2 linked regions of the Chlorogloeopsis sp. ULAP01 genome follow. The protein of the gene in region 2 binds, or shares a complex with, the protein of the main gene of each other region. Links are inferred from orthologs where the notes say so. Each region holds a gene or a part of one and is shown on either strand. Other genes may lie near its edges. The genes, in order: cdaA and glmM.

The links.
Region 1: the proteins of glmM (region 2) and cdaA are in contact, whole or in part, in a crystal structure (PDB 7OJS), measured with the Bacillus subtilis proteins. The link is inferred for Chlorogloeopsis sp. ULAP01 from one-to-one orthologs.

The regions. Positions count from the first base shown.
Region 1 is NZ_JAUDRH010000002.1:338,458-354,202, forward strand. The notes cover bases 12,870-15,745. They hold cdaA (diadenylate cyclase CdaA), read right to left. Parts: upstream 14,832-15,745; coding sequence 13,908-14,831; downstream 12,870-13,907. Other genes in these bases: QUB80_RS05165 (DUF3143 domain-containing protein), read left to right, coding at 12,870-13,007; uppS (undecaprenyl pyrophosphate synthase), read right to left, coding at 13,162-13,911; lysA (diaminopimelate decarboxylase), read right to left, coding at 15,197-15,745. Outside these bases: QUB80_RS05100 (phosphatase PAP2 family protein), read right to left, coding at 1-892; QUB80_RS05110 (pentapeptide repeat-containing protein), read right to left, coding at 1,463-1,960; QUB80_RS05115 (carbonic anhydrase), read right to left, coding at 2,083-2,799; QUB80_RS05120 (hypothetical protein), read right to left, coding at 4,290-5,012; QUB80_RS05125 (FGGY-family carbohydrate kinase), read left to right, coding at 5,455-5,637; QUB80_RS05130 (hypothetical protein), read left to right, coding at 5,859-6,062; QUB80_RS05135 (bestrophin family protein), read left to right, coding at 6,087-6,995; QUB80_RS05145 (M28 family peptidase), read right to left, coding at 7,417-8,262; molecular chaperone DnaK, read left to right, coding at 8,378-10,507; QUB80_RS05155 (DnaJ C-terminal domain-containing protein), read left to right, coding at 10,863-11,855; QUB80_RS05160 (J domain-containing protein), read left to right, coding at 11,980-12,501; more of QUB80_RS05165, read left to right, coding at 12,735-12,869. UniProt on the Bacillus subtilis protein: One of 3 paralogous diadenylate cyclases (DAC) in this bacteria, catalyzing the condensation of 2 ATP molecules into cyclic di-AMP (c-di-AMP). Upon expression in E.coli leads to c-di-AMP synthesis.
Region 2 is NZ_JAUDRH010000005.1:278,018-293,748, reverse strand. The notes cover bases 1-2,862. They hold glmM (phosphoglucosamine mutase), read left to right. Parts: upstream 1-629; coding sequence 630-2,096; downstream 2,097-2,862. Other genes in these bases: QUB80_RS11875 (ABC transporter permease), read right to left, coding at 2,382-2,862; QUB80_RS11885 (biliverdin-producing heme oxygenase), read right to left, coding at 1-100. Outside these bases: more of QUB80_RS11875, read right to left, coding at 2,863-3,170; QUB80_RS11870 (ABC transporter ATP-binding protein), read right to left, coding at 3,408-4,394; QUB80_RS11865 (ABC1 kinase family protein), read right to left, coding at 4,480-6,126; membrane protein insertion efficiency factor YidD, read right to left, coding at 6,178-6,468; QUB80_RS11855 (mannose-1-phosphate guanylyltransferase), read right to left, coding at 6,648-7,712; QUB80_RS11850 (LCP family protein), read left to right, coding at 7,826-9,268; murein biosynthesis integral membrane protein MurJ, read left to right, coding at 9,565-11,226; QUB80_RS11840 (hypothetical protein), read right to left, coding at 11,358-11,687; QUB80_RS11835 (fasciclin domain-containing protein), read right to left, coding at 12,123-12,524; QUB80_RS11830 (putative 2-dehydropantoate 2-reductase), read left to right, coding at 12,720-13,667; QUB80_RS11825 (hypothetical protein), read left to right, coding at 13,745-14,134; QUB80_RS11820 (glycosyltransferase family protein), read right to left, coding at 14,239-15,510. UniProt on the Bacillus subtilis protein: Catalyzes the conversion of glucosamine-6-phosphate to glucosamine-1-phosphate. Glucosamine-1-phosphate is used for cell wall biosynthesis.

The sequences.
Region 1 (15,745 bases), on a different replicon or contig from region 2:
GAATAATCCAATCCCACAGTGCTGGGCGTGCTCTAGCAAATAATATTTTCAGCCAATAATTTAAACCGAGCGCACCAACTGCGGCTATACCCAAGCTAGTTGCTTCTATACCACGTTTATAAAACAACGGCCCTATTGCTAAACCTAAACAAATTAATAGCAAAACTGGTGGATTGCCAACAGAGGTGATACCTAGCATGATGGTATCTAGAAATGGCGTGTGCAGCCTTTGAATTGCTAGTAAAATTACTGCATCAAGACCAGATATATGCATTAGGAAGGTGCCAAAGACTAAGCTAGAAATAACCCCAGATACGATTGCCAGTTGTCTGCCTGCTTGTACTTTTCTTTGGGTAGGTGTTTGGGTTATGACAGCTGAGTCAACCATTTGGCTTTTGGCGTAACCAATGACAACATTAGCGATCGCAATTCCACTAATTACTACAGCATTAGTGAATCCCCCAGTTGCAATCGATAGCCCAGCAGATGTAAGTAAGGCTAGTGATGGTAATTTAAATTTTTGTATAAAATTATTGCGTTTTTCTTGGAATTGTAAATTTTTTGCTTCTTCTAACGCTTTCTGAAGCGAAGTTGTTCTTACTGGTGATTTTCCACCTTGTATTCTGTAATCTAAGACAATATCTTGAATGAGTGAGGCGATCGCATTTGGACTTTGAGATGAATTAAAAATCACAAGAATGTTTCCTGTGAAATTATTGGCACGAACTTCTGCGATTTTTGCTTCCTGCGACAATCTCAATTCTAAGTATTTTTTGAGAGCCTGAGAGCCATAAAGTCCATTTACTCTATATCTAGCTCTTCCTTTAACAGCAGTGTGTAATGGTTGAACCAAAGGATTGTCATTGGGAAGTTTATCGAGATGAGTACCCATTTTTCTAAATAAGCTGATTTTTGTTGCGATTTGGGAGTAAAGAATCACCCTCAAAGGATTTTTAAGAACTAAAAAAGCTCTCATCACAGCAATCTGCTAACAGCGCGTTCGGAGCAATATTTAAATCCTATCGTAGGTTTTGACGATGTATTGGCGATCGCTAAACTCCCAAGAGACTGGAACTTGATATCTAGATGAAAGCGAAATCTTAGCATCCAGTTTTCATATGCTACAATTTTTCTGTTAAGCTCATATAAATAAACAGTACAAGGGCGCGTAGCTCAGTGGATTAGAGCGTCAGATTCCGGTTCTGTAGGTCGGGGGTTCGAATCCCTCCGCGCTCGTTTTTTATTTAATAACTAGTTTTTCCTCTCCGGTTGCGGCTACCGTGTATACACATCTTTCTACAAAACCAAAATAGTCGTAGATCCCCCTTTATTAAGGACTTTAAAGGGTTTTTGCCTCCTTTTTAAGCTGGTTGGGGGGATCGAATGCCTGTGGCGCGAATTTATAAGATCTTGTGTGTACACCTTAGCCGATTGCGGAGAGGGATTAGGGTGTTAGATTCTATCAATCACATTCTAAAGACTCACGAGTGGAAACACCTGTCTTAGAATTAATACCACTTGCTTTAGCACAAAGTTTTTTCAATTCTGGGCCATCTAAAACTGCATTGGTGAAATCGGCACCTGTGATATCAACATTATCAAAAGTAGAATACAACATCATTGCGTCTATAAAAATAGCATCACTTAAATCTGCACCCTGAAAATCAACTAAATAAGCTATGCCGTTTGTCAAATCAGCGCCGTGTAGGTTTGCATCGTGTAACCATGCACCATTAAAAACAGCACCTCGCAAATCAGCGTTACTAAAATTTGCTTTCTCCAATTTGACTTTAGAAAATTCCTCACCAATTAGAGTTTGATTAGAGAAATCCTGATTGGATAGTTCTTTATAGCCTGCCACACGATTCATGCTCGAAGAATTTGCTGCTTGTGCGGATAGGGGAAACAACAGCAGCATAGTAGCTAAGACAAAGCTAGCTAATACTCGCCAAAATTTCATAATGCCGACTTAATAAATCTCAACAGTCATACCATTAATTATTAAACCGCACGATGAGCGTTCAGTAGTGATGAGTATTAAGTTCTTGCGATCGCCCGATCCAGAAATCTTGCTAATTGCGGCTAACGTATTTCTATTGCTTCATGGCAGCGACAACCCGCCACATCATTTATCGGTTTGACTTTTGCCATATTAATTACAGGTATTTCAGTAAGCAAGCAAGACGGATAAAAGTGCCATTGCTCAGTTAAGACGTTTAAGTCTTTGATCAAGCCAGTATGTATGTCCAAAACCCAACCATGTACTGTAGGTGCCTTCTGCTCGTGCATTGCCTTGCGTATGATAGAAGTTTGGTATATATTTTTCACTTGTGCCAAGACATTCAATTCCGCCAGGCGGTTCAAACGTTCTTCTGGCGTCGGCAAGGCATCTATTTCGTCTTGTTTTTGTAAATACAATTCTCGAATTGGATTTACCCAGTTATCAATCAGGCCAATTGTTCTTCCTTTTAATGCCGCCTTAATTCCACCACAACCGTAATGTCCACAAATAATTATATGTTGAACCTCCAGATGGAAAACCGCGTACTCTAAAACCGCTAACAAGTTAATATCCGTCAGAGAAACTTGATTGGCAATATTGCGATGTACGAATAATTCTCCCGGTTCTGTGCGAGTGAAATTTGTCAACGGCAGGCGACTGTCGGAACATCCGATGTAGAGAAACGGTGGCTTTTGTCCTCTAGCCAAATCTTGAAAGTAAGTGGGGTTTATAGCTAGTTTTTCCGCTACCCAAGACTGATTATTTTCGAGGAGTTGTTCAATCTTGTGATATTTCATTCATAAGTCCAGACACTCATGCTTCTAATTTATTTTGCTTACTTATGTTCGAGATAGCTAGTAAATATGACTTAATATTGAGCTATTAAAATTTGTATTTAGATAATAAAGTTAATAAATCTATGGTATTCATATACTTAAATCTATAGTTTTTTAGATTATGGATTTTTAATACCTAGTGGTAAGTCATGAAATGCGTACACAACAATCCAAAAAAATGTGATATTCTTCACTAAACAATTACATAGTCCTCCCTAAAGATTGCGATCGCTTAAGCATAAAGTCTAAGCATGAGCCATCGTAACTTTGATCTCCCTAAAGGCAGTCTTAAATAAAAATCCCCGACAAATCGTCGGGGAAGTTAGTGTTTTGACACTCTTGCACTTGATTTACCTACGATACTCACTCTTAAACCCATAAACTTGCCAAAATGCCAAAACCCATGGGATCAAGTTACATGGCAGTTTTTTATATGTATTGTTTTTGGCGCTTTTAAATAGGTTTAAACAAGGTAAATAGTATATGAGTACTTCACAGCAGTTTATATGCATAATTTTGCACAATAAAAGACCCCTGTGGTTAAACAGGGGAGGAGACTTTTCTAATTCTCTATGTTCTGTGCAAGAACGGATTGTTCATCTATAGTACTTTTGCTTCAATCCGGAAAGTTGCCAAAATGCCAAAATCAAATTCCATTGCTATGTAAGTACATTTAGTCATGGATGAGGATTAAAAATCAAAATCTTCGCTGATGTGGGCAGAGAATTATCCCTCAGGTTAATTCCGAATCCTCTTGGATGCAGGCGTGTACTCAAGCAACAGCCCCGCTATCATGGCTATCTAGATGGCGTGTTATTTAGCTTTTTAGCGATTAAATCTGCCGCTACCGCGATCGTCATCGTTAATCATAGATGCTCCCTAACGATCTATGGTTCTTCAATTCCATCTACAGGCAACAACAGAACGAACAGGAAATTAGAATCATGAATTAGAAAAATCTCAACAAGAAGTTTAAAGAGATTTGTGTCTACTTTATGACAAGTTATTTAAAACACACTGAGAAAAATAAGGTCTAAATTTTACAAGCGTAGAATTATTTTCAACCGACGTGTTCCCATCAGTGCTATTAAAATAGCAGTATAGTTTTTTAACTTTCAGTCGCCATATATTTAGAGAATAATCAAATCTAAAACAATTAAAGCAACAGTAACTGAGAGCGAAAATATTTTTCTCGCAATCACTGCTATATTTCTTGTGATTGGTGTTGTTATTATTACAATTAGAAGTTTTTGTTTGATATTTTCTAACTAAATTAAAATTTTAAACTCTGTTATTTTCTAAAAAACTTAACTGCTAATTAAGTAGCAAATAATACAAAAATATTTTTTACAAATATTTTTATAGGCAATTTTACTACAAATTAATGTATCTTTTGCAGCTATAGACTTGAAAAATAGCAACAAAAGTTATCCTTTGCAGAAGTCATACACTCAATGTTGACTCTCTAGTCGCCTCATTTCGTGCTGTACATCTAATGCGATTTGCAAAGCTTCATTTAATAACCTACCATGTTCACTAGCTTGTTCGGTGACTTGCATTGCTGTTAAAGCCGCCAAATTATTTGTAAATAACTCGTTATTTTTAATAATAAACTTTTTGTTTTCTCTTAAAATCCTTTCTGTTTTTAAAGCTCTAATTAAATCTGTTCTTGTTAGTTGTAATGCTTCAATAACTTTACTTCTCTCTTTAATTTCTACTCCAGAATTTCCAGCAGCTTCTATTTGGTCATTAATATCTATAGCTTTAACAACTGCATTATATCTATTTACGTCATTTAAGAGAATATTGAGCGAATGCGTCATATTTTCTTCAACTATCTTAAGTTTTTGTTTCCAGATAATATATAGTAAGACTTGAATTACAAAACCACCAAAAAAGCAAAATAATATTAATATCATCCACGAAGGTAGATTCGTCAGATTTGCAAAGCTTTTGCCAATAAAAACATCAAATATAATATAGCATAATACAAAGATGGCTGTTCCAATAAAAACTACTGTAGCACCTTCTGGTCCTTGAACTTTTGCAATCCAATCTCTAACAAAGGTTTTTAGAGGATGAATAATATTCGTCATCTCATTATCAACAGGTAAATTAGTCAATAATTGGAGTTCATTTTGACGAATTTCTAAGCCTTGTAAATCATCACGCACAGTTTCCCGATCCTGTGAAGATAGTTTTTCAAGTATTATATCTCAATCCAGTTTATGGTACAGGAATTGAATTCTCCTTTGGAAACGATGTTCTTAATAAAAATTATTTCTAACTAAGTAGTTTGTCCGGTCGTTAGATTATGTTATCGCACTGTTCCTATAAGGTAGTGTTCCACTGTTTTATGAATTTATTATATCCAGGATTCGTGAGCAGTAATTATTAGGTTTAAATTAGCAAAATTTTGACATTTTTAATCAAAACTTAGTAATTAATCAACCAATATTTAACGTAATACCGTGTCCAACCAGCACTAATGCACATTAATGATTAATAACAAGCGATTAATAATAGGTATCAACTGTAGTACAACAGTAAAACAATTGCCTGGAACCCTGAAGGGAAATCTATAGACGAAGGGCGGGCATCTTAATTTATCGGGCGATTTTAGAAGGTATCGCTTTTGAACAAAAACTGGTGGGAGATGCAGTAATGGCAGCTATCAACCAACCCTTTAGCGAATATATAGTTATGGGTGCTAGTAAAAACAATCTCTGGTGTCAAATTTTAGCTGATGTTACTGGCGTGCCAATTATGCGTTCTCTAACTGTTGAAGCTACTTGTTGAGGAGCTGGTATTCTCGCGGCTGTAGCAATCGGATGGTATCCTGACATTAGCATCGCTGCTTCATCTATTGCTAGCACTGCGCAATGTTTTATACCTAATTCGCAACCGCAAGCTATTTATGAAAAACTTTACAGCGAAGTCTACAGGCCATTATTTCTCACCCTAAAGTCATTGGTGGAAAGATTACCAGATTTGACTTCCGTACCGCGATCGCTTAGGGATTGAGATATGGCAAAGCAAAAATTGTGATTTTAGGTGCTGGTGTGATGGGAACTGCTTTTAGCGTTCCTCTCACAGATAATGGTCATATAGTTCATTTAGTCGGAACTCATCTAGACGGTGATATTATTGCTAAACTTCAGGCTGGTTACCCTCATCCGAAATTACGCATTCGTGTCGCGAACTTTAATGTATCAACAAAATAACTAAATATTATTTCTAATAACAACATGGCAACTGAAAAACTGACATGGTGGCGAACAGCTTTTCAACTGAAAGGTTCAGTCATCACGGCAATTTATAAGCGCGTATTAGGATGCGGTTTTTTTGGTGTTTTGGTTTCTTTGCTGTACTATTTTGAAATTCCTGTTTCGCAACCAATTTTAGGCAGTGTAATTCCTAGTATTGTTTTAGGTTTATTACTTGTTTTTCGTACAAATACAGCTTATGAGCGCTTTTGGGAAGGTAGAAAAAGCTGGGGTAGTATAGTCAATACTGTTCGGAATTTAGCAAGACAGATTTGGGTATCAACTGGAGAAATATCTCCAGAAGACAAAAAAGATAAAATCGCAGCATTAAACTTATTAGTGGCATTTGCTGTAGCAACTAAATTACACCTGCGTAACGAACCTGTCAATCCAGAATTAGAAGAATTAATGCAGCACTCTAAATATATCAAATTAAAAATGATGAACAATCCACCCTTGGAGGTGGCTTTTTGGATTGATGATTACTTACAACAGCAATATAACCGTAATTGTCTGAGTATTTATCAATTCACGGCAATGCGAGAATTATTAAATTTATTGGTAGATAATTTAGGTATTTGTGAACGCATTTTAAAAACACCTATACCACTAGCTTATGCAATTCATTTAAAGCAACTATTACTACTTTATTGTTTATTATTGCCTTTTCAAATCGTAGAAGAACTTGGTTGGTGGACAGGTGTAATTGTGGCTTTAATTAGTTTTACTTTGTTTGGGATTGAAGCCATTGGTTTAGAAATAGAAAACCCATTTGGTTATGATGCTAATGACTTACCTCTAGATAATATTTGTAATACAATGAAGCGTAATATTGATGATTTAATGAGCCTAAGTCCTAGCACACGCTCGCATCGAGAATCACATAACTAATGCAAACACCAATTAAACCCCTCACATTAGCTGAATTTCTCAAACTTCCTAAGACAAAACTCACCAACGAATTTATAAACGGTTACGTTTACTAATTGAAATTCTCTCTCTAGAACAATCTTAAACGAGAGTAACAGATAATATACTTTTTTGCTTGCGAAATCAAACTACTTTAGGATGGTTAATCGAGCCAGAATAAAAGGCAATAATTTGTTTTTTACCCAATCAATTACCTGAAATCAAACGTCAATCTGATGAAATTTTACCTGTTCCAAATTTTCTCGATTTGCAGTTAACTGTTGGACAGGTATTTGAATGTTTGAAGTTGGGATTGAGATGATTATAGCTAACATATAAAAAGAGTGATCGCACACACAAAAGCATGAGTTAGCGTAGATGCACATAACTTAGCTAACTATTCTTACAACCGCCTAATTCCAGTTTCCAAGCCTTGGCAAACACTCGTCAGAAAATCTAAATCCAAAGTTGCAATTGTATCGGTAGGTTTGTGATAGTGCGGATTCCGCATAAATGCTGTATCTGTCACCATTATTGCTGGGTAACCCGCATCCCAAAACGGCGCATGATCACTTTGTCGTGTTTGAGGGACTATGTGTCCTTTATTTGGTACTGGTAGCCACTGACTTGGTACGCCGGCTTTGCGAATGCAGCGACTAATAGAAATTAAATCCCGTAATGTTCGCCAGTTGCCAATTAAACCGATAAAATTACCGCGATCGGGGTAAATATGTTTTAAAGGAGGCGGGTAATTTTGGGAACCAGGAGTAGAATCGCAATAACCCAACATTTCGAGCGAAATCATTAAACGTAACGCTTGTTGTTGTTGCCGTAACTTAGTTACATATTCGGTACTACCCAACAAGCCATATTCTTCCATATCGAAAGCCACCAGTCGGATTGGATATCTGATTGGTTCTATGGCAAACATTCTTGCTAATTCCAGCAACACTGACACACCAGTGGCATTATCATCAGCACCTGGCGTTCCTGGTACAGCATCATAATGAGCGCCAATTAAAATTAATGGCAAATCTTCCTTTTGAGACTCAGCAGCAGGTAGATTTAAAATGAGATTTTTACAAGCTTTAGCACCTACATAGAAGGTGTGGATATCCACACTCCCCCATTGTGCAAATGAAGCGCGAATGTATTCTTGGACAAAAAAATGTCCTCCACTTGCCAGATATGGATCGCGATCGCGAGCTATTTGAGTAAGATGAGTTTCCAGTTGCGTTTTTAAATTCACAATAATCTAACAGCTAACATTGGTTCACCGTGTATTTATCAAGTGCAAGATACAATAAATCAAGCATTAGTTCTAAACAAATAATTTATAAGACACGCCAGGAGAACAGCAACGCATGGGCAAGGTAGTCGGCATCGACTTGGGTACAACTAACTCTGTAGTCGCCGTCATGGAGGGAGGCAAGCCGGTGGTGATTGCCAATGCAGAAGGTATGCGCACAACTCCCTCCGTAGTTGGCTTTAGCAAAGACGGCGAACGCTTAGTCGGGCAAATGGCACGGCGGCAAACTGTTCTTAATCCCCAAAATACCTTTTTTGCAGTCAAACGCTTCATTGGGCGCAAGTATGGCGAACTTAGTCCAGAATCAAAGCGAATACCCTATACCATCCGTAAAGATGAAATCGGCAATATAAAAATAGTATGTCCTCGCTTGAATAAAGAGTTCGCCCCCGAAGAAATTTCGGCAATGGTTCTCAAGAAATTAGCAGAAGATGCCAGTAAATATCTAGGTGAACCAGTCACAGGAGTAGTACTTACCGTTCCTGCTTATTTTAATGATTCTCAGCGACAAGCAACACGGGATGCTGGCAGAATTGCGGGGTTAGAAGTGTTGCGGATTCTCAACGAACCTACTGCTGCATCTTTGGCTTACGGTTTGGATCGCTCTGACAGCCAAACAATCTTAGTATTTGATTTGGGTGGTGGCACTTTTGACGTTTCGATTTTGGATGTCGGCGATGGCGTGTTTGAAGTTAAATCCACTAGCGGCGATACCCAACTAGGTGGAAATGAATTTGATAAAAAAATTGTCGATTGGTTAGCAGAACAATTTTTAGAACAAGAAGGAGTAGATTTAAGACGCGAGCGACAATCTTTACAGCGTCTAATGGAAGCCGCCGAAAAGGCAAAAATTGAACTTTCTTCAGTTAGCGTTACTGATATTAATTTACCCTTTATTGCGGCTACAGAAGAAGGACCTGTACACCTGGAAACTCGCTTGACTCGTTCTCAATTTGAAGGGCTGTGCGATGACTTGTTAGGGCGATTGCGTATACCTGTGAAACGAGCGTTAAAAGACGCTAGCTTGACTCCCGCAGATATTGATGAAGTTGTCTTGGTAGGCGGTTCTACACGTATGCCCATGGTACAACAACTAGTACGAGCCATGATTGGTAGAGAACCTAACCAAAATGTCAATCCCGATGAAGTTGTAGCGGTAGGTGCAGCCATTCAAGCAGGCATTCTCGCAGGTGAAATGAAAGATGTCTTGCTGCTAGATGTTACACCTCTTTCTTTGGGATTAGAAACTATTGGTGGCGTGAGAAAAGTACTTATCCCCCGTAACACCACAATCCCTGTTCGCCGTTCTGATATTTTCTCTACATCAGAAAATAACCAAAATACCGTAGAAATTCACGTCATTCAGGGTGAACGGGAAATGGCAGCAGACAATAAATCTTTGGGGCGCTTTAAGCTGTATGGCATTCCCCCCGCTCCTCGTGGTATACCGCAAATACAAGTATCTTTTGATATTGATGCCAATGGAATTTTACAGGTAACGGCTCTAGATAGAACTACAGGCAGAGAGCAAAGTATCACGATTCAAGGAGCTTCTACCTTAAGTGAGGGAGAAATTCAGCAGGCGATTCGGGATGCCCAGAAGTATGCGGATGTAGACAGACAACGTAAAGAAAAAATAGAAAAGCGCACTCGCTCTGAAGCTTTAATTTTACAAGCTGAAAGACAGCTTAGAGAAGTCGCGCTAGAATTTGGCATGGGATTTGCCCGCACTCGACGTCAACAAATTGACAATATCTGCCGAGAATTACGCGAAAGTTTACAGCAAAATGACGATCGCGGCATAGACCAAGCATACGCTGATTTGCAAGATGCTTTATCAGATCTTAGCCGGGAAGTCCGCCAGTATTACGCTGAAGAGGAAGACGATGACTTGTTTGGCGCAATTAAAGACATCTTCACTGGTGGAGATAAAGAACGTGAGTCTGCCAGAGATACATTTCGCGATCGCGATTACTACGATAGAGGCTATGACAGAAGCTATGGCAGAGAATATGACAGAGATAGAGGCTATGGCAAAAACAATGACAGAAGCTATGGCAGAGAATATGACAGAGATAGAGACTATGGCAAAGACAGTCGTTCCCCCTACGAAGACGGTGGTTACTCACGCAAAAATCGTCCCAGCTACCAAGATAATTGGGATGACGACGATGATTGGCTCTAAAGTAGAGGGCGGGTGCTTTCCCGTCCTTTAACTGTAAAAATAAATCTATATACTTTTGAAAAATACCATGAATATAGATTCAAAATGTAGCTGTAGTTATTAGTAATTTGGGAATAAAGAAAGAGTTATTAGTTTGTAGGAGCGGGCTTTGTCAATGATATTTAGGCTGAAACAGACAATTTATCTTCTAAACCCGCCCGTGCTAGTGAGCTTGGTTGATTGCTGCCCATAAAAGTAAGATCAGGATAAATTATCTTCCATATTAACTACTGAGAATAACTAAGCAAATAACAACCGACAGAATATATCTTCAAAAAATATCAAATCTAAAATCTAAAGTTAAACGACTGAACTTATGCAAAATTTGCGGAATTTTCGCGATTACTACGAAATTTTGGGAGTATCCAAACAAGCCACTAATGAAGAAATTAAAAAGAATTATCGGCGTTTAGCACGGCAGTATCATCCAGATTTGAACCCAGGAAATAAAGCCGCAGAGGAAAAATTTAAGGATATTGGTGAGGCTTATGAAATCCTTTCCGATCCAGAGAAACGAGTCAAGTACGACGAATTTAGCCGTTACTGGAACCAACAAGGCTTTAGTGGTAAACAAGGGCAACGGGCAAAACCCTGGGGAGGAGATAATCGTTCTAACGGTCGCGCTACACAGGATGTAAATCCTGGTAACTATGCTGATTTTACTACCTTTATAAATGAAGTCATCGGTGTGAAAGTGGGCAAGAATGCTACTGCTAGCTCCAGTAACACTACTACCGCCGATCCATTTCGTACACCTAGAACAAAAGTTTCATATTCCCCCAGCCAACGTCCTAGCCGTCGGGATATCGAAGCGAGACTATCCTTACCCTTGGAAAAAGCTTATCAAGGTGGATTGGAGAGAATTCGCTTAGAAGATGGGCGATCGCTAGAAGTAAGTATGCCCCCAGGAATGGTAACAGGACAAACTATCCGACTGCGAAATCAAGGCATTAATGGTGGCGATTTATACCTAAAAATTACTGTCGAACCTCATCCGATATTCAAAATAGAAGGCACCGATGTTCAATGCCAAGTCCCAATTACTCCCAGTGAAGCAGTCTTGGGAGGGCAGGTAGAAGCACCTACCCTAGATGGGTTGGTAAAAATGACAATTCCCCCTGGAGTCAGATCTGGGCAAAAATTGCGCCTCGTTGGCAAAGGCTACCCCACCAATAAGGGTAAACGCGGTGATCAATTAGTAGAAATTCAAATAGTTACTCCCAAAAATATTAGTCAAGAGGAAAGGGAACTGTACGAAAAAATCCGGCAGCTTGAAACATTTAAACCCCGTGCTGATTTGTTTTCATAAATAGTTAATGGCAAATGTCCCGCCAACCCTGCTCCATAAAGCTTAGTAGGTTTAAAATATGAGAGATTAGAGAGATAAAATTTATCGCTAGGTGAACAAGACAACCGTGAATCAGAACGGGGCAATGCCACAAAGCAGTGAATCTACATCCACCTATTACACCCTGCTAGGACTGCATCCAGGAGCATCGCCAATCGAAATCCGTCGCGCTTATCGGGAATTGAGCAAACGCTATCATCCAGACACTACAAGTTTGCCTACCACCGTTGCCACTGTTAAATTTCAGCAACTCAACGAAGCCTACGCCACCTTGAGCAACCCCGAACGACGCTTAAGATACGACTTAAAAATAGGCTATTCTCGCTTTGGAGTAATTCAAGCACCCCCCGATTTAAACCACCCTGTTTCCTATTCTTACGATTGGTCTAAATCAGCTTACCTCGACGCTAGCGATCGCCCTCTCTCGGCAGGCGAAATTTTTGCTTTGTTTATTTTGGGCTTGACTTTTTTAGGTTGCTTATTGCTTGCGATTGCCATTGGCTTAACTCGTGGTGAAGCCGCTTTCCAAACCCAGTTAGTCGAACCCACTCCTGTTGTCGTACAGCCACAAAACAACCAGCTTTCCCAACCTTCTAACCCTCAATAAGAGTGGGAGATGGGGAGACAAAAGGAGGACACTTCCGTGCGCGGCTTCCCCGACTTGTAGACGCGCTTAGCGCGGCTTCCCGCAGGGTGGAAAGTGTCTGTCGACAAGGAGCATCAGGAGCAGGGGAGAGAACTACTATCCACTAACTACTAACCAATAACTAATGACTAATAACTATTTAAAATTTAAAATTAATACTTAACAAAAATTTACTTTTGACTTTTAACTTACTTATGTCGCTTCCTTCTGCTGATACACCGCTATACAACCATCCACTTCCTTATATAGAGCAATGGTTGAAAGAACAAGGCTGTCAACAAGATGAAAACCAATTACACTGCTGGCGTGTGCAGCGACCTAAATGGGAAGCTGAAATTTTACTTGATGTTGAGCAAATTATAGTCAGATATATTAGTGCCGGTGAGAATGGGCAAGATATCCAAAGAGCATTTAAATATTCTCTGAGTCGGCAAGATATTGAACAAGCGGTGTTTTCTGGGCCGTAAATTAGGGATTAGGGACTAGAGGGGGGAGATAAGGAAGATGGGGAAGAATTTACTCTTATTACTTCCTTAACTTCCTCACCTCCCTCATCTCCTTGTACCCCATCCTCTTTCCCCGTGTCCTCTTCTTCCCAATCCCCAGTACCCAGTCCCTAACCTACACTTTTCCAAACCGCCGTTCTCGCTGTTGATAGGCACACAACGCACGGTGAAATTCACTGCGATCAAAATCAGGCCACAGAGTCTCGGTGATATAAATTTCTGAATAAGCTATTTGCCAGAGCAAAAAATTGGAAATTCGCATTTCCCCACTAGTACGAATTAACAAATCTGGATCGGAAATGCCAGTGGTATAAAGGTGGCGCTCAAAGGTTGCCTCATCAATTTCGTCTGGCTGGAGCAATCCTTGCTGTACTTCAAAAGCGATCGCCCGACAAGCTTGGACTATTTCCTGTCTACCTCCATAATTGGTAGCTACCGTAAACCTAATACTACGATTATTTCTAGTTTCTTCTACCGAACGGGAAATTTCTGCTTGTAGCGCCCGTGGCAAACTACTCAAATTCCCGACAAACTGAATTTGCACATTCTCTTCGACCATTTCCCGCAATTCTTGACGCAAAACTCGCTGGAATAGAGTCATCAAAAAATCTACTTCTTCTTGAGGTCTACCCCAATTTTCGGTCGAAAAAGCATAAGCAGTCAGTGCTTCAATTCCCCAATCTTTACAACAACGGAGCAAATCCTTCAAAGCGTCTACTCCCCGTTTATGACCCATAATTCGTGGCAATCCTTGACGCTTTGCCCATCGACCGTTGCCATCCATAATTACCGCTACGTGCTTGGGCAAAAGTTCTCGTTTTAAATCAGGGGGCAAATATTCCAGTTGAGTTTGTTGTGCTGTCATTTTTTGTCTCGCGAAGCGGTCGATGGTAGTCTGAGTAAACGTGAAACCAGTGCTAATGCCTGACTGCGAATCTGACGACCCAAACTTAGCAAACCAGGAGCAACTGCTTCCCGGTCTACAGTTGGCGAAAATCGAGCTTCCAGAGACTCTTTGAGCTTTGTGATCGTCAGTGGTCTATTGAGAGTTCCTCTTTCTGCTAAAGAAATAGAACCTGTTTCTTCAGATACAACGACACAAATGCAATTCTCGACTCGTTCAGTTATTCCCATCGCCGCTCGGTGGCGTGTTCCCAACTGACGCGAGGCTGTACGTCCTGAAAGCGGTAAAATTATACCAGATGCCACAATCCGCGAACCTCGTATCAATGTAGCACCGTCGTGTAAAAGAGTTTTTGGTTGAAAAATTGTCTGGATCAGTTCTTTGGATACTTCAGCGTTCAGCTTTACTCCTGGCACGGAAAAATCCCGCTCGTCAATCGGGCCGGATGTTTCCAAAATTAATAAGGCACCAATCCGATTTTTCGACAATTCTTTCACTGCTTCAACAATTTCATCAATTACACTATCAGATTTGGGAACTGCCAGACGGGATGGTTGAAACAACTGCCGAAACTCTCCACGTCCTAGTTGTTCTAAAAATCGGCGAAATTCTGACTGAAGAGCAACCGCCATTGCTACAGCACAGCCAATCACCAACTTTTCCAGCACAAAATTTAGCAGTTGCAGTTGCAATTTGCCACTGATTGCTGATGCCAGCATCAAGATGATAAATCCTCGCACCATCCAAAGTGTCCGGCGCTCACTGATAATCACTAGTATCATGTACGTTAGCGCCAGTACCAAAATAATATCCAGAGCCTCAATCAGCAAAGGCCGAGACCAACCTTGGTTTATCAGCCATTGCCTCCATAAATTTCTCATGACATCTGGACTAAACCTTCTGCCTCTAAATAAAGTAAGTCAATAGTCAACAATTGACAGTCAATAGTCAATAGTTTTGAGAAGGAACGCCACTCGCCACTCTTGCGCAAAGTCCATCTTTCCTAATTTAAAGATCCCCTCGCAGGCATCTTCAGGACGTCTAGAAACTGAGCCAAGTACGTTGGGGGTTTTCCCCGTTGTAGATGCTAAGGCTAAGGGCTTGTGCCAGATGAAACTGGTAGGAAAACCCTTACTTTACAAAAATCACTCCGTGTTTACTATAGTTGCTCAGAGGGAAGACTATTTCCCTCTCAAGAGTACTGGCTTACTAAAGCGCTACTTGCTAATGACTACTGAGCTAATGACTAACTCTTTAGTCTTTCTGGTAGGCAATCTTGTCGAATTAAATCTTCATAAGTTTCGCGTTGCAAAATTAAATTTGCTTCGCCATTCGCCACTACAACAGCTGCCGGTCGAGACAAGCGATTGTAATTAGATGCCATACTGTAATTGTAAGCACCAGTTGCCATGACTACGAGAATATCTCCAGGTTCCGTTTTAGGCAACTGGGCATTTTTAATCACGATGTCCCCAGATTCACAATGTTTTCCAGCAATTGTGACTGTTTTTGTACAAGGATCTGACATCCGATTGGAAACCACTACACGATACACTGATTGATAAGTAATTGGACGGGGATTATCAGACATACCCCCATCAACGGCAACGTAGGTACGAATATCAGGAATTTCTTTGGATGAGCCGATAGTGTATGCTGTGACGCACGCATTAGCAATTAGCGATCGCCCTGGTTCGCACAGTAATTTCGGCAAAGGTAAATTTTCTTCTGTACAAGCGGCTTGAATGACTTCACAAATCGGCTTTACCCATTCTTCAATGCTGGGAGGATCGTC
Region 2 (15,731 bases):
CTACTCCTTTTAAAAAGCACTTGACAAAACCAACGTTTTCTGCCATCGTGTGGGCTTTTTTAGTGCCTACACGCAATTTGGTAGCTAGATTGCTGCTCATGCTAAATTTCTCAACTTTAAAAAGTCAACTGCCGGAGTATCGATTTATTAACGGCTACAAAAGCCACTAAAACGTTACAGTAGAGCTATTTGATGAGAAATTTTATTAAATATTTTTAAGCTACTAAGTTTTGTAGGATTGGCAAACGTAACTCAATCACTTATACAGAGCCATATTTGCACAACTTAAAGTTTTGTTATGACTGGCTAAATTTAATTTACATCGGGGATTGGGTACTGGGTATTGGGTAAAGGGGACAAGGAGAGGATATGCCTGGAGGCGGCAGCCCACAAACCGTCGTTACCAGGTTCAACCTAGTAACGAGAAATCTAAAATTCCCAGTACCCAGTACCTAATCACCAGTCCCCAGTCCCTATTTAAGCACTATCTCTTAAAAAAGCTTTACTTAAATCAATTTTAGGCGAAGAAAAACTAATAGGACTATCGTGATAAAACCTACCCATAGAGAATTGTTGAATAAGTTTTAAAGTGTTATCCTCCTGTGTGTCTGTGTGGAGTGTTTTAACGTATGGTCTCATCTATAACTCGGCCTCAAGGCTTTGGTGGAAATTCTGCTTCTGAGCCAGATGGATTGCAGCAAGCGATCGCAAGCAATTTAGCACTAAATAATATCTCGCTACCAACAACTCCCTTGTTTGGCACAGACGGTATTCGCGGACGAGTTGGAGAATTACTAAGTGCACCTCTAGCATTGCAAGTTGGTTTTTGGGCGGGGGTTGTATTGCAATCTAATGCTTCCCAGATCGGCCCGATCATTGTTGGACAGGATTCGAGAAATTCTAGTGATATGCTGGCAATGGCCTTAAGTGCAGGCTTAACAGCAGCAGGGTTAGAAGTTTGGTATTTAGGTTTATGCCCTACTCCTTGTGTTGCCTATCTTACTAGTGTTAGTGATGCGATCGGCGGAGTGATGATTTCTGCCAGCCACAACCCACCGGAAGATAACGGCATTAAGATTTTTGGTGCTGATGGTTTGAAGTTATCGCAAGTATTACAGGCAGAAATTGAAGCAGGATTGCGGGGTACAGCATCGCCTAGTATTAATCGCAATTGTGGTAGGCATTACTCCCGCCCAGAGTTGGTAGAACGTTATGCTGAAGCCCTAAAACATCCTTTACACGCTGTCAATCTTCAAGGGATGAAGATTGTTCTAGATTTGGCGTGGGGGGCAGCTGTTGGGTTAGCACCATCAGTATTTGAGTCGTTAGGGGCAGAAGTTATTTGCTTGCATAATCAAGCGGATGGCGATCGCATTAATGTTAACTGCGGTTCTACTCACTTAGATATTGTGCAAGCAGCAGTTAGCGAACACAATGCCCACTTAGGTTTTGCCTTTGATGGTGATGCTGATCGCGTTTTGGCAGTAGATCATAGCGGCAGACAAGTAAATGGTGATTACATCCTTTACCTGTGGGGACGCTACCTACAACAAAAACAAGAACTACCAAATAATCTCATTGTTTCCACAGTCATGGCTAACTTAGGCTTTGAAAGAGCGTGGGAAAAAATTGGTGGTAAGCTAATTCGTACAGCAGTGGGCGATCAATATGTCCAAGCAGAAATGCATTCCTCTGGAGGAATGTTAGGTGGAGAACAATCTGGTCATATTCTGTGTCGCCATTATGGTATCACTGGAGATGGTCTACTGACAGCTTTACATTTAGCAACTTTAGTACAGCAAGCTGGTGTTCCTCTCACAGAAATGGTTGATCAGAGCTTTCTAACATATCCTCAACTGTTGCGGAACGTGCGTGTAGAAGACCGCAGCAAACGTCTAGGATGGAAAGAATGCCAACCTCTACAAGAAGCGATCGCTTGTGCTGAGGCAGGAATGGGTAATACAGGCAGGATACTAGTTCGTGCATCAGGCACAGAACCAGTCATCCGAGTCATGGTAGAAGCAGAAGCAGCGGAACTTGTTAATTATTGGACAAATGAACTTGTGTTAAAAGTTCAGCAATATCTAGCAGCTTGAGAAGGCAGGAGGCAGGAGGCGGAGAGCAGCGTCGTGCGGAGGTTCCCCTCCGTTGTAGACGCGCAGCGGCGAGCAGCGCGCCCTTGCGGCTCTGCCGACTTGTAGGCGCGTTCGCCGTCAGGCGTTGCGTTAGCTAGCGGCGTATCCGTTGGTAGCGACTGCGTACACGCGAAGCGGGTTCTCGTTAGAGTACCCGGAGGGCTTCCCATAAGGGTGGCGACTGCAAAGAGGCAGATTTACCTCTTCTCTCCTTGTCCCCTTGTCTCCCCTGCTCCTTGTCCTCTCTCACGCTCCCATTCCCGAATACTGCTTTAATCCCTGCCGCCACAGCCAGCGATTCAAAATCAAAAATAATAAAATCCAACCTAATGTTGCCAAAAATCCCCTTGTCATATTTACAGGTAGTCCCACCAAAATACTCGCAGGAAAATCAATTAAATAGGGAAAAGGTGTGAAAAGTACTACTGTTCTTACTGGTTCGGGGAAAACATCTAAAGGGGCAATCATACCAGACAAAAACAAATAAAATAAGAACCAAAAATTTTCTATGGCGCTAGCTCTTTCTGTCCAAAAAGCAAATAAAGCAAACGTGTACTGAATTACAAAGCGTAAGATAAAAGCCAATCCACCAACCAAGAAAAAAAGAAAAATTTCTCCTAAACTCGGTACCCAAAAAGCTTGAGGATACAGTATAAAAAACAATCCAATTAACAGGAACGTAAAGGGTATACGCGCACCTCTTTCACCTAGATGAGATGCAACATGATGCCACACTGGATCGAGTGGTTGTAATAATCGGTTAGAAAGCTTGCCTTCTATTACTTCCTTTTCAACATCCCAGATTGCCCAAACAACTGTTAATTGCCGAACGAGGAAAACAGCTAAAAAGTAACGGGCAAAATCTACGGGTGTTAAACCAAAATTTCCACCTTGAGCTGCCTGCGTCCAAACTCCCATTAATATAATTGGCAAAGAACCAGACAAAACCCATAAAATAAGTTCTGCTCGATACTCCACCATATAAGCATAGTAAACAGAAAGCAATGTCCAAGCTGTTCTAAGGAGGCGCTTCATTATCTGGTTGTTGGTTGGTAGTAGTTAGTATTTAGTAGGGGAGGCAGCCGCATGAAGAGCCAGTACGTTGTAGCACCTGGCGTCGGGTTCCCCCGGTTGTAGCGACTGCCGTGCGGGTTTTATTGATAACTTTGGGTTAGAACCGATAATTTATTTTTTAAACCTGTCCGTACAGTAGCTAGTAGTTAGTAGGTAGCATTTGGTTATTAACCATTAACTACTATCCACTATCCACTATTATCTACTAACCACTCCTTCTAAAAATACTCGCCCAATCACCTCTTCTACAGGCGGTTCAGTCACTTTTAAATCAGTTACCTCTAACTCAACTAAAATTCGCGATACAGTACGTGTTAATTCTTCTTGCTGTACCATAAAACACACCATTCGCCCATCTACCTTTTGCACATCACCGTAAAGCATGAGTTTTTCCTTAGGTAGAGGATGAGCCAACTCTATATGAACTTCTCGATAGGGTGCAAATCTTTCTAGTAATCCATCCAAACTACCGTCATACATTAGGTTTCCTCGATGAATTAACAGTACTCGTTCGCATAAAGCTGTAATATCAGCCATGTAATGACTAGTTAGTAACACGGTTGCCTGATAGCGCTGATTGTATTCACGTAAGAAATCACGTACCCCCACCTGAGCGTTAACATCCAATCCTAAAGTGGGTTCATCCAAAAACAACACTTTGGGATGGTGCAATAGTGCTGCTAAAAGCTCTGCTTTCATCCGTTCACCCAAAGATAGCTTCCGCACAGGTTGGGAAAGCTTGCCTTCTAGGGACAGCATCTCAGTTAATTCTCCCACCCGTTGACGAAACTCACGCTCCGAGATATCGTAAACAGCAGCATTAATCTTTAAAGAATCCATTGCTGGCAAATCCCAAAGCAACTGTTGTTTTTGCCCCATCACTAAGGTAATCTTTTGCAAGAACGCTTCTTGACGACGAAAGGGAACATAACCAGCTACTCTGACTTTACCACTAGAAGGATGAACCAATCCTGTGAGCATTTTGAGTGTAGTAGTTTTACCTGCACCATTTGGCCCTAAAAAGCCTACTACTTCACCTGTTCCAATTTCAAAGGAAACATCTTGAACCGCTTTAATTTCGCGATAGGTGCGACGAAAAAAGTGGGTAATTGTTCCAATTAAGCCTGGTTCTTTAACAGCAACAGGATAAACTTTGCTCAAATTTTGAGCCTCGATAATCGGCATATATTTTGTTAGTAGTTAGTTGTTAATTGTTGATAGTTTGTACCCATTAACTATTAGCCATTAGCTATTAACTATTAACAACTTTTTAACGTAAACGACCCGATCGCAGAATACTGATAATCAACCACAATCCCAATAAACTAGCAGTAGCAAATAACACGTTACTTAAAAAAGATAGTTGGGCTGTACGTGCATTACTAGAAATAATTGCTGCACCCATAATCAGTGAGCCTACTAAGATACTGAAAGAAAGTCGATTGGCGGCATCGTCTGCTGTACGACGCAATCCATCTAGCCCGCGTAAAGATAAATTCCACTGTAGTGTTTCGGATGTAACTCTATCTAAAAGTAATTCAATATGTCGGGGAGATTGTAAAGACAAACTTTTAAGATCCAGTGCTGTTCTCAGAAGCGATCGCACAGGAGCTTCTCCAAACAACTGGCGACGAAATAAGTCTGTCAGCAATGGTTGAACTTCATCTATAAAGTTAACCTCTGGATTGAATGATCGCGCTACTCCCTCTAAATTAGCCAGAGTCTTAGCATACAAGCCCATGTTGCTAGGTAAGCGAATTTTATTATTGCGGGCAACTTGCAGCAGTTCGTAAATAATCTGACTAAAATTCATTTGAGACAAGCTCAAGTTGTAATACTTGCGCAGCATTCGGTCATAGTCATTTTCTAAGCGAGATAAAATTACTGGTTGGGCAGAATCTGAAAGTTGCAAAGTCAATTGAGCACAGCGTTGGGCATCTAAATCGACAATTGCCAGCAACATCTCCGTCAATATCCGTTGCGTGCGCGGATCGAGCCTTCCCATCATGCCACAATCAATTAAAGCAACCCGCCCATCTTTGAGATAAAACAAATTCCCTGGATGCGGATCGGCATGAAAGAAGCCATCTATATAAAGCTGTTGGAAAAAAGCACGAAATAACAGAGTAGTAACTTTTTGACGTTCGACAGCAGGACTTTTACCATTTTGGTCATTGTCAAAATTAGCTGACAATAGTGGTACACCATCCAACCATTCCATTACCATCAACTTGGCAGTAGTCACATCCCAGTAAATTTCGGCAACTACTACCTGATTAGGGTCAAACCAACGACCTTGAGATAGATTACGTCGTAATTGATCAGTATAACTAGCTTCTCGCGTAAAATCTAACTCAGCTTCTAGGGCTTTGGTAAATTCTTCGGCTATGGATTTGATTTCGTAAGTTTGCCCAAATTCGGTACGTGCCACCAAATCGGCAATACCTTGAATCAAAGCAATATCTTGGTTAACGATAATATCTATTCCCGGACGTTGAACTTTCAGCGCGACTTCCCGTCCGTCTTTGAGTGTAGCCCGATGTGTCTGAGCAATTGAGCCAGCCGCTACAGGTATAGGATTAATAGTTGCAAAAGTTTCCTCTAAAGGCTGTTTTAATTGTTTACGGATGATAACTTCTATTTCTGACCAAGGAACAGGTGGTACTTCATCTTGCAGCGTTGACAATTCCTCGATATAAGACGCGCTTAGTAAGTCCGGGCGGGTAGACATTAACTGTCCAAGTTTAACATAAACAGGCCCCAAATCTACCAAGATATTTTTCAAAACCGCAGGTGTGGGCAATTGAGGCTCATCTGGTTTACCGCCAGTGAGCAACCTTCGCATATAGTCCCAGCCATTGCGGAATAAAACTTCGATGATTTCTCTTTGACGGGGAACAGTTTGGGTGAGAAACATAATTCTAACGAACTGCCATTACGATGCAGGAAACGCGAAAAAATAAATTAATTAAAGAGGTATGCAGCAAGGGATGACAATACAACCGCCACCAGAGTTTCTAGTTGTAATAATTTTGCTGGCATGAGTACAATCTTTAAATCTTTGTAAAGATGATTGTACGGCTTCTACTAAACTTTGCTCAGTCAGCATTTTTTTAACGTATTGAGAGCAGGAATCCCCGCCATTTAATAGCCGATGAGGGCAGGAAAATCCTTTGTACGGAGAAATATAATCTTGATAAGCAGTAATAGAGTTGATTGCTGTTTTCTTAACAAAAGGCTCAAAGTAGGTAATTTCCATAACTAGGAGACAAAATATCCAACACTCAATTTATATCGAAAAATTTGTCTTTTCAGCCTCTGTCAAGGGTTAGGGGCTAAGAAGAGGATGGGGAGAGGGGGAGATAGGGAAGAATTGACTCTTATTACTTCCTCACCTCCCTCACCTCCTTGTCACCTGTCCCCTGTTCCCTATCCCCTTCAAAGTAGTTCTGTAAATCGGGGATCGTTTTGAAGAGTTTTGAGGATTTGTTTGATTTCTTGGGTGCGGTCTTTTTTTACAATCAAAGTTACATTGCGATCGCGCACAATTACCACATCTTCTAAGCCGATAGTAACAACTACATCATTGGGATCGCTATTGTAAATAATTGCTCCATTGGTATCCAATCCAACATGAGCACCTAATTCTACATTTGTAGTATCTTCTTTTTTCAATAAACGCTCGATCGCATTCCAGTCACCTAAATCATCCCAACCAAATTCCACCGGAATTACGTATGCTAGACCTGTCTTTTCCATAAGGGCATAGTCTATACTCATCTTAGGGAGATGAGTATAGATATCAGGGCCATATTTTTCCAACGGCTCAATAATATCCGGAGCGTGGATATGCAGTTCCTTAAGAACAACACCCACCCGAAAGATAAACATCCCACTATTCCAGCTAAAGCGTTCCGTAGACAGAAACTTTTCTGCCGTTTGACGGTTAGGCTTTTCAGTAAAACGGTTAACGTGATAAGCTGGCAAGTCATTAAAGCAACCAATTTTTTCGCCTTGTTCTATATAGCCGTAACCAGTTGATGGAAAGGCAGGTTTGATCCCCAATGTGACAATCGCTGCTGTGTTTGCCGCTAGTTGAGTTGCTGCATATAATGTGTTTGCAAAAGCTTCTTGTTCAGCAATCCAGTGATCGGCGGGGAAAAAGCCAACAATAGCGTCATCTCCGTAACGCTTTTTGATTTCTAAGCTTGTCCAAGCAACAGCAGCGGCGGTGTCTCGTCCTTGTAACTCAATTAATAAGTTATCAGGTGGGAGTTTAGGCAGTTGTTCTTTAACTCCTTGAGCTATCTGACTAGAAGTTATTACCCACAAGTTGTCCCAATCGCCTGCAAGTGGTAGCAGCCGATCAGCAGTTCCTTGTAGGAGACTTCTACCACTACCATCTAAATCTAAAAATTGCTTGGGACGGTTTTGGCGACTTAAAGGCCAAAAACGCTCGCCCTTTCCACCGGCAAGAATTACAGGGAACAATGGTCTAGTCATATTGTCATGGAAAATTCAAGAATATTACAAGTTTACAGTGGTGTCTTTAACTAGCAAGATTTGTCGCTAGCATTAACATTACATCCAGGGAGTGGTTGAGTGGGGAGAAAGTTGTGGTTAAACAAGCAGAACGATTAAAAAATAAAATTAAATTTCAACGAGTGCAGCAGCCACCTGTTCAAGCAAATGCGCAACAGCAAGTAGAAGTTTCTTCTCAATTGGTAGAGTCTGTCGGTTCTATTCCTAGCCAGCTTTACCAAAGGTTGGGTTTAGCTATGCCTCGGTGGCTGTTTTGGCTATTGACGATCGTCGTTGGGATCACTTTGTCAGGGCTGTTGGTATCAACCTTGGCGCTTTGGACTCCGTTGTGGAGTGATATAGATAGAACAGACGAAGAATTGGGCATGGATAATCCAGATGCCGAGAAAATGCCATTGCCTGGGGAAATCTGGAGCAATATCTCCCAGTACAAGCTGATACGCCCGATGAATATTTTAGTGATGGGTATCGAACCAGTTCCTGGAACTGTTGACGGCTCACCAGAAAGTTTTGCTGGTAAAAGCGATACCATGTTGCTCCTCAGGCTCAACCCCGAAGACAAAACTATGCGGGTACTTTCAATTCCCAAAGATACAATGATAGCAATTCCAGAATCTAAGGGATTAAATAAAGTATCCGAAGCGAATGCGCAAGGAGGATCGGTTCTAGCAGCACGAGTTGTCAGCCGCACCCTGAGCAATGCGCCTATAGACCGTTATATCCGTATTTCTACTAGTGGTTTGCGGCAGTTGGTAGATCAACTGGGTGGAGTAGAGGTGTTCGTTCCTAAAGCGATGGAATATAGAGACTCTGCTGGTAAATTTTCGATTAACTTAGTCAGTGGCTGGCAAACTCTTAACGGAGAACAAGCAGAACAGTTTATCCGTTTCCGCGAAGCCAATACAGGGGATTTACCAAGAGTGCAGCGACAGCAAGCTTTAATTATGGGTTTGCGCGAACGTCTGTTTAGTCCTACTGTTTTACCCAAATTGCCCCAACTAGTGCGGATTATGGGCAAATACTTTGACACTAACTTAAAAGTTGAAGAAATGATGGCAATAGTCAATTTCACTCTCAACTTAGAGAGGGATAATTTCCAGATGACTATCTTGCCAGGTATTTTCAGCCGTTTAAGTGCAGATCCTGATAGCTATTGGCTAGATCTGTCTGGAAGAATTGACTTACTGACTAATTATACCGGAGTGATTATAGGTGGTCTCAAGTCAGATGCACGACCTGTAACTAGTCTCAAAATTGCTATTCAAAATTCTTCCAATCAACCCCAGCTAACAGAAAAAGTTATTAACTCTCTTAAACAAAAAGGCTTCACAAAAATTTATGCTGTCCCAGATTTACCCGATCGCCACAGCGAAACTAAGATTATCGCGCAAAAAGGTAACCGTAAAGCAGCAGAAAAACTGCAAGAAGTTCTGGGCTTAGGTAACATTGAGGTGTCGGCGACAGGCGATTTAGAATCAGAACTCACCATTCGGATTGGGAAAGATTGGAAAGAGTAATTTGGTTAGTGGTTAGTGGATAGTGGATAGTGGTTAAAAACCAACTACTAGCTACTGTACGGGTGGGTTTAGAAGATAAATTCTCGGTTTGAACGTAAACATAATCAACAGAACCCGCCTCTACTACCTACTAAAAAGCAACTATGTTATGAAAAAATTTTTGCTGCGCTTGTTTGGTTTGATGGGAATTTTGATTCTGGCTTGGTTATGGGTGTTGCTTAGTGCCAAACCAGCGATCGCTTGATGAAATGAGTTTTATCGAAAAAACCCTGACAAAGTTCTAGATTTCCGGTTAAATGTTTTCAGATAAGCGCCGTCTGAATATTTGTCGGGTACTATTTGTGACACAAGAACAAAAAGTTTCTCGTTCTCTTGCCGGGATTGCCGGAATTGTTGCTGTTGCCACCATCATTAGCAAAGTTGTAGGGTTGGCACGGCAAGTAGCAATAGGTGCGGCTTTTGGTACTGGCCCTGTTGCTGATGCCTATAGTTTCGCCTATATTATCCCAGGTTTTTTACTAATTTTACTTGGTGGCATTAATGGCCCTTTCTACAGTGCAATTGTTAGTGTCTTAGCCAAGCGCAAAAAAGAAGAAGCTGCTCCTTTAGTGGAGACTATGACAACCCTGGTTGGTGGTGTACTTTTGATTGTCACGATCGCTTTGGCAATCTTTGCTGGAAATCTGATTGAGGTAACTACACCAGGGCTAGATCAACGTGCAGATGGACAGTTGGTGAAGGCGATCGCCACAAAACAACTCCAGATCATGTCACCAATGGCTATTCTTGCCGGACTTATTGGTATCGGATTTGGCACACTCAACGTCGCAAATCAATTTTGGTTACCATCTATTAGTCCTTTATTATCAAGCATTACAGTTGTAATTGCCGTAGCTTTTTTATGGTTGCAATTAGGTACTAAAATTTACACTGCTGAGTATTTAATGTATGGCGGCGCGGTATTAGCGATCGGAACTTTAGCGGGAGCTGTGCTGCAATGGCTTGTGCAATTAGTGGCACAGGCACGTATTGGTATGGGTTCATTTCGCCTGCGGTTTGATTTTAATCAGCCGGGAGTTAGGGAAGTCATGAAAATTATGTTGCCAGCTACCTTCTCTTCTGGGATGCTCTACATCAACTGGCAGATCAATTCTATTTTCGCTTCCTTCATTCCTGCTGCTGCCTCTGGCTTGAATTATGCCAATTTACTGGTACAAACTCCATTAGGAGTCATTTCTAATGTCGTTTTAGTTCCTCTATTACCAATTTTTTCTCGACTAACCGATCCAAATGATTGGCATGAGCTAAAACAACGCATTCGCCAAGGATTAATTCTTTCTGCCTTCACGATGCTACCTTTGGGCGCATTGATGATTGCTCTTTCAAATCCGATTGTGCGTGTAGTGTATAAACGGGGAGCTTTCGATCAAGCTGCCTCAGATATGGTGTCCTCGCTGTTGGTTGCCTATGGTGTAGGAATGTTTGTATATTTAGGGCGTGATGTGCTAGTGCGGGTATTTTATGCCCTGGGTGATGGTGAAACGCCTTTTCGCATTAGTCTGTTTAACATCTTTGTGAATGTCTTCCTAGATTGGATTTTAATTAAATCTTTTGGCGCTCCTGGTTTGGTTTTAGCAACAGTAGGAGTAAATTTGAGTTCAACATTAATGCTCTTATGGTTGCTCGATCGCAAGCTGAATGGCATCCCTTGGCGAGAATGGAGCATACCTATTTTTGGTTTGACTGGTGCAAGCTTCGTCGCAGGTTTTGCCAGTTTCTTTACTTTAGGGGTTGTACAAAGGTTCTTGACTACAGATGGTTTACTGATTCAACTATTGTTGTTGAGTATATCTGGCTTGGTAGGTTTGGGCGTTTTTGGGGCGATCGCTGCTTGGATGAAGTTACCAGAAGTGAATATTTTTGTAACTCGGATGCGGCAAAAGTTTTTCAAGAAATAGGATAAGCATCTGTCATCATCTATTTACACCAAGGCAGGGAAAAAGTTATGGGGAACAGAACTATTAAACTCATCTGTCTCCTGTCCCCTATCCCCTATTACCTAATTTCCCTTCTGCCATCTGCCCTCTACTTAACTTCCAAAGCTTGTGATGTTGAAGTGACGCCTGCAAAACAAAATTGCTCCCAAATTACAAAACAAACAGGTTATCGCCAGCCACAGCAAAATATAGGTAGGAGCCATTACCACACCGATCGCAAACCAACTATAAACGTGCAAAACCATGACTAAAGCAAAAAGGCAAGCTACCCCTGCGGCTTGCCAGACTTGATGTGATGGGCGACGGAGTGCGGCGAAAATCATCGTCAAAATGGTGGCAAGCAAGTTTGCTGGCACCAGAAATGCGCAAATGCTAACACAGTTCACGCGGGAAAACTCACTTAAGCTATGAAAATCAAGCATTATTTTGTGGAGGTAATGTCAATTTAGTATAAGTTACTTAATAACTACATTAAATAATGAAATATAAAGCATGAGTACCACTTGCTGACATTGTAAAATAAATTAATGAATTTGAATATATACTCATTTGCAACTGAAAATTAACATCATAAAAAATCAACTTATAGGTCAAAATTATGTTAGGTTATTTAGTTGAGTTTGCAACAAATAACATCATTATTGTAAGTTAGTTATTCTCTGTTCAACTTCACCTGCTAGTTACTCTTAATAAACCAAATTAGTTGTGTCAGTTTACTGAAAATTAAATATTTACTCTATAAATCAATTATTACTATCTTTAGTGTCAGCTAATAAATTTTATATTTAAATTTATAATTAAATTTTTGAGTCTTTAGGGGTGGGAAGCTTACCCACCTTTGTATACCAAATATTCAACTACCCCATGAGAATCACTGTGTCGATAACGTGAATTACGCCATTGTCAGCTTCTATATCTGCTGCTAAAACAGTAGCATTTTTAACTTCAAATCCATCAGAACAATCAATATTAATTGTTGAACCTTCGACAGAAGTCACAGTGCCAAGTTTTGCTAAATCATCCTTTTTAAGTTTTCCAGGTACAACATGATACTTTAAAATTCTTGTTAGTTGGGGAATATTCTGTACTAAAGTTTGGATAGTTCCAGGTGGTAATTTGGCAAAAGCATCATCTGTGGGTGCAAAAACTGTAAATGGGCCAGGGCTTTTTAATGTTTCTACCAATCCTGCCGCTTGTACAGCAGTTACTAGAGTCTTAAAAGAATCCGCATTAACAGCAATATCAACTATATCAGCCATTTATTTCACCTTAATATTAGAAAGATTTTAAATAAAATATTAAATAAATGTAAATTAGTGTTGCTTTTGATTAAGTAATGGGAATCATTAGCAGAAACTAATACTCTCAAACATACTCAAGATTATTCTCGCTGTTTACCATTGAGAAGCTAGAAGCCATAATAAGTTCTTAATTCTCTCTTCTTTTTTTAGGAAATGTTGGAGCGCAGATACGCCATTCTCGGAACGGGCGCTTTAGGTGGATTCTACGGTGCTAGACTGCAACAAGCTGGATTGGATGTACATTTTTTACTTAAAAGTGACTTTGAACACGTAACTAAAAATGGTTTAGTCGTCGAGTCAAAAGATGGAAACTTTGCACTTACCCAAGTTAAAGCCTACTGTGACGTTGAGAAGATGCCGGGTTGTGATGTGGTAGTAGTTGCCTTAAAAACAACACAAAATCATTTGCTGCCACAGATGTTGCCTCATGTGCTCAAAGATAATGGCGTAGCTTTAGTACTGCAGAATGGGTTGGGGATTGAAGAGGAAATAGCTGATATTGTTGGTAATCATAAGGTAATCGGTGGATTATGCTTTTTGTGTTCTAATAAATTGGGGCCAGGTCATATTTGCCACCTCGATTATGGAAAAGTTACCTTGGGAGAGTACGCTCCTGACTATCAGGCAGTAGGCAATACAGACAGAATGCGGCAAATAGGTAATGACTTTGAGCGTGCTGGTATTGCGATTGATTTAGCTGAAGATTTACTTTTGGCACGTTGGCAAAAATTGGTGTGGAATATTCCTTATAATGGGCTATCTGTGATTCTCAACGCTACAACACGTGAATTAATGGCAGATGCTTATACTCGTAAATTGGTGGAAAATTTGATGTACGAAGTTGTCGCCGGAGCCAAAACTTCTGGTAGGACGATAGACGATCGCTTCATTGCCCAAATGCTTGAGTATACCGATAAAATGAAGCCTTATCGCACCAGTATGAAGATAGACTACGATGAGGGGCGTCCATTGGAAGTAGAAGCAATTTTTGGTAATCCATTAAGGAAAGCGCTTGCTGTTGGTGTAAATTTGCCACAAATTAGTTGTGTGTATCATCAGTTGAAGTTTTTGGATGCTAAAAGTAGAGACTTTAATAAGTAACAGGGTATGGGTTACAGGGGCAGAACAGGAGTTAGTATTTAAAGAAAAATTTAATTTTTGCAGGACTCCCACATAAAATGCTGACTGAGATATTGCCTTTTAGCTTTGACTTGGATGCAGTAGCAATAGCCGGAACTAGTTTATGGTCTTTGGCGCTATACTTGGGTTTTTCCCCAGTCAGTGAATGGGTAATCGAAATGCTCAATCGCTGGTTTAACTTTGCCGAGCGATCGCTTTATACAAGCCAGTCAGAATTTGAAAAGACTCGCCAAGCAAGAGAATCGCAAAACGCTTTCTACGCCTCATTGTTTAGTATTTTGCCTTTTCTTGGCATCGGTACTTTATGTAATTGGTTAGTCGAACTAAGTTTAGGACGTAGCTGGGCAATTAGCATGGGCATACTCGCCTGTGTCGGTTGCAGCGTGTACGAATTGGGACGACGGGATGGGAAGTCTTCTGGGGATTAGGGACTGGGGACTGGGAAAGAAGGAGAGGAGCAGGGGAGCACCAGGGGCAAGAATGTCAAGCACGATTCTCTGTGTCTCCGTGTCCCCACGCCCCTTTCCCTCTTCTAGCCCCTAGCTCCTATCTCCTCACACACCAACTGTGCAAGTTTTTGCGCTGCACCAGTTTCTCCTCTAATGCCGCGCAACTTGGCTCGTATTTCGTCTAGTTTTTCGGGATAAGTCAAATAATCTAATACTATTTCCGCTACCTCTTGCGGCTGAAGTTTTCCTACCAGTTCTGGCACAATCATTTCTTGCGCCCAGATGTTAGGCCATGCTAATAAACCTTTACGCCTCAAAAATAACCAGTTGATAGCTTTAGCAAAGGCAGAACCTACGCCAGGTAAATTTGCTAGCAATCCTGGCAAACCATCCCAAGCTCTCATCGCATCTAATTGTTGAGTGGGAAGCAAAACAATCATTGGCACTGCTAAAGAACCTAGTTCAGCTGTATTTGCTCCTACGGTTGTTAAGCACATACAACACTTGGACAGCATATCGTAGGCAGGATTTTTAGTTAACAGTTCGATAGTTAAACCAGTTGCGGTTTTAAGTACAGGAGCCTCATAGTGAAATAATTCTGCTGACGAAAAACCGAAAGTTTTCACAAAAGGGTTTTTCTGGGGATTGGCAAAACTAGCTAAAGTGTTTAAATCTAAAGTCGGCGCTACAGGAATGACAAATCTAGTTTGTGGCCTTTTGGCGTGAATATATTCTGCTGCTGCTAAAGTCAGAGGTACTCCCTGAGATAACTTTGCCGCCTTAGAACCAGGGAGTAAACCTATCAGTTCAGTCATTTGTCCTTGGTTTTCTACCATAGACAAATGATTAATGACTAATGACGAATCACTAGCTGCTTCTGCCATCAAATCCCCAACAACGGTAAATTTATGGGCATATTTCTGCGATGCTCTAGCGTAAACTTCTGGCTTCATTACCCCAAAGCGATTGATTAAACTATGCCAGCGTGCCTCCCATTCCGCGTAAACAACCGTACTATAACCAAGCCTTTTGCCAATAACTACAGGAAAAAATTGATCTCCACCAAGAAAAACAACTACACCTCGACTTCTCCAATCCCAATTTTCATCGGTTTTTCCCGAAAGTAAAAAACGCCAAAAATGCTTTGCTGACTGCACTCTATCTACTTCTGGGTAAGAACTGGCTATATCGGTTTCTTTACCAGTGGCGTTAGGGCAAGGCGATAAAATCACTGAAATTCTTACTTTTGAACGGTCATCTCCCAGCTGCTGACGTAATGCTCGCACTACTGGGCGTACCCAAGTCGTTACTTCTCCAGGGCCATTTGAGAGAATTACAATATCAACTGCTGGCATAGTCATTTTTTGATTGGCTGGTGATGGTGTGTTTGCTAAAGGCAGAGGGCAGGGTGAAGATTTTAGAAGGCAAAAGTGGAAAATAGATTTATTTAACAAAAATTTATACTTAAGCAAGTAATCACTTTTTTTCTTGTCAATATTTGTAACAAAGTATTTAATTATTTATATCGTTTTGTGTCAGATAAGCGACAAAATCGCCTGTGAGCAAGCTTTTTCTG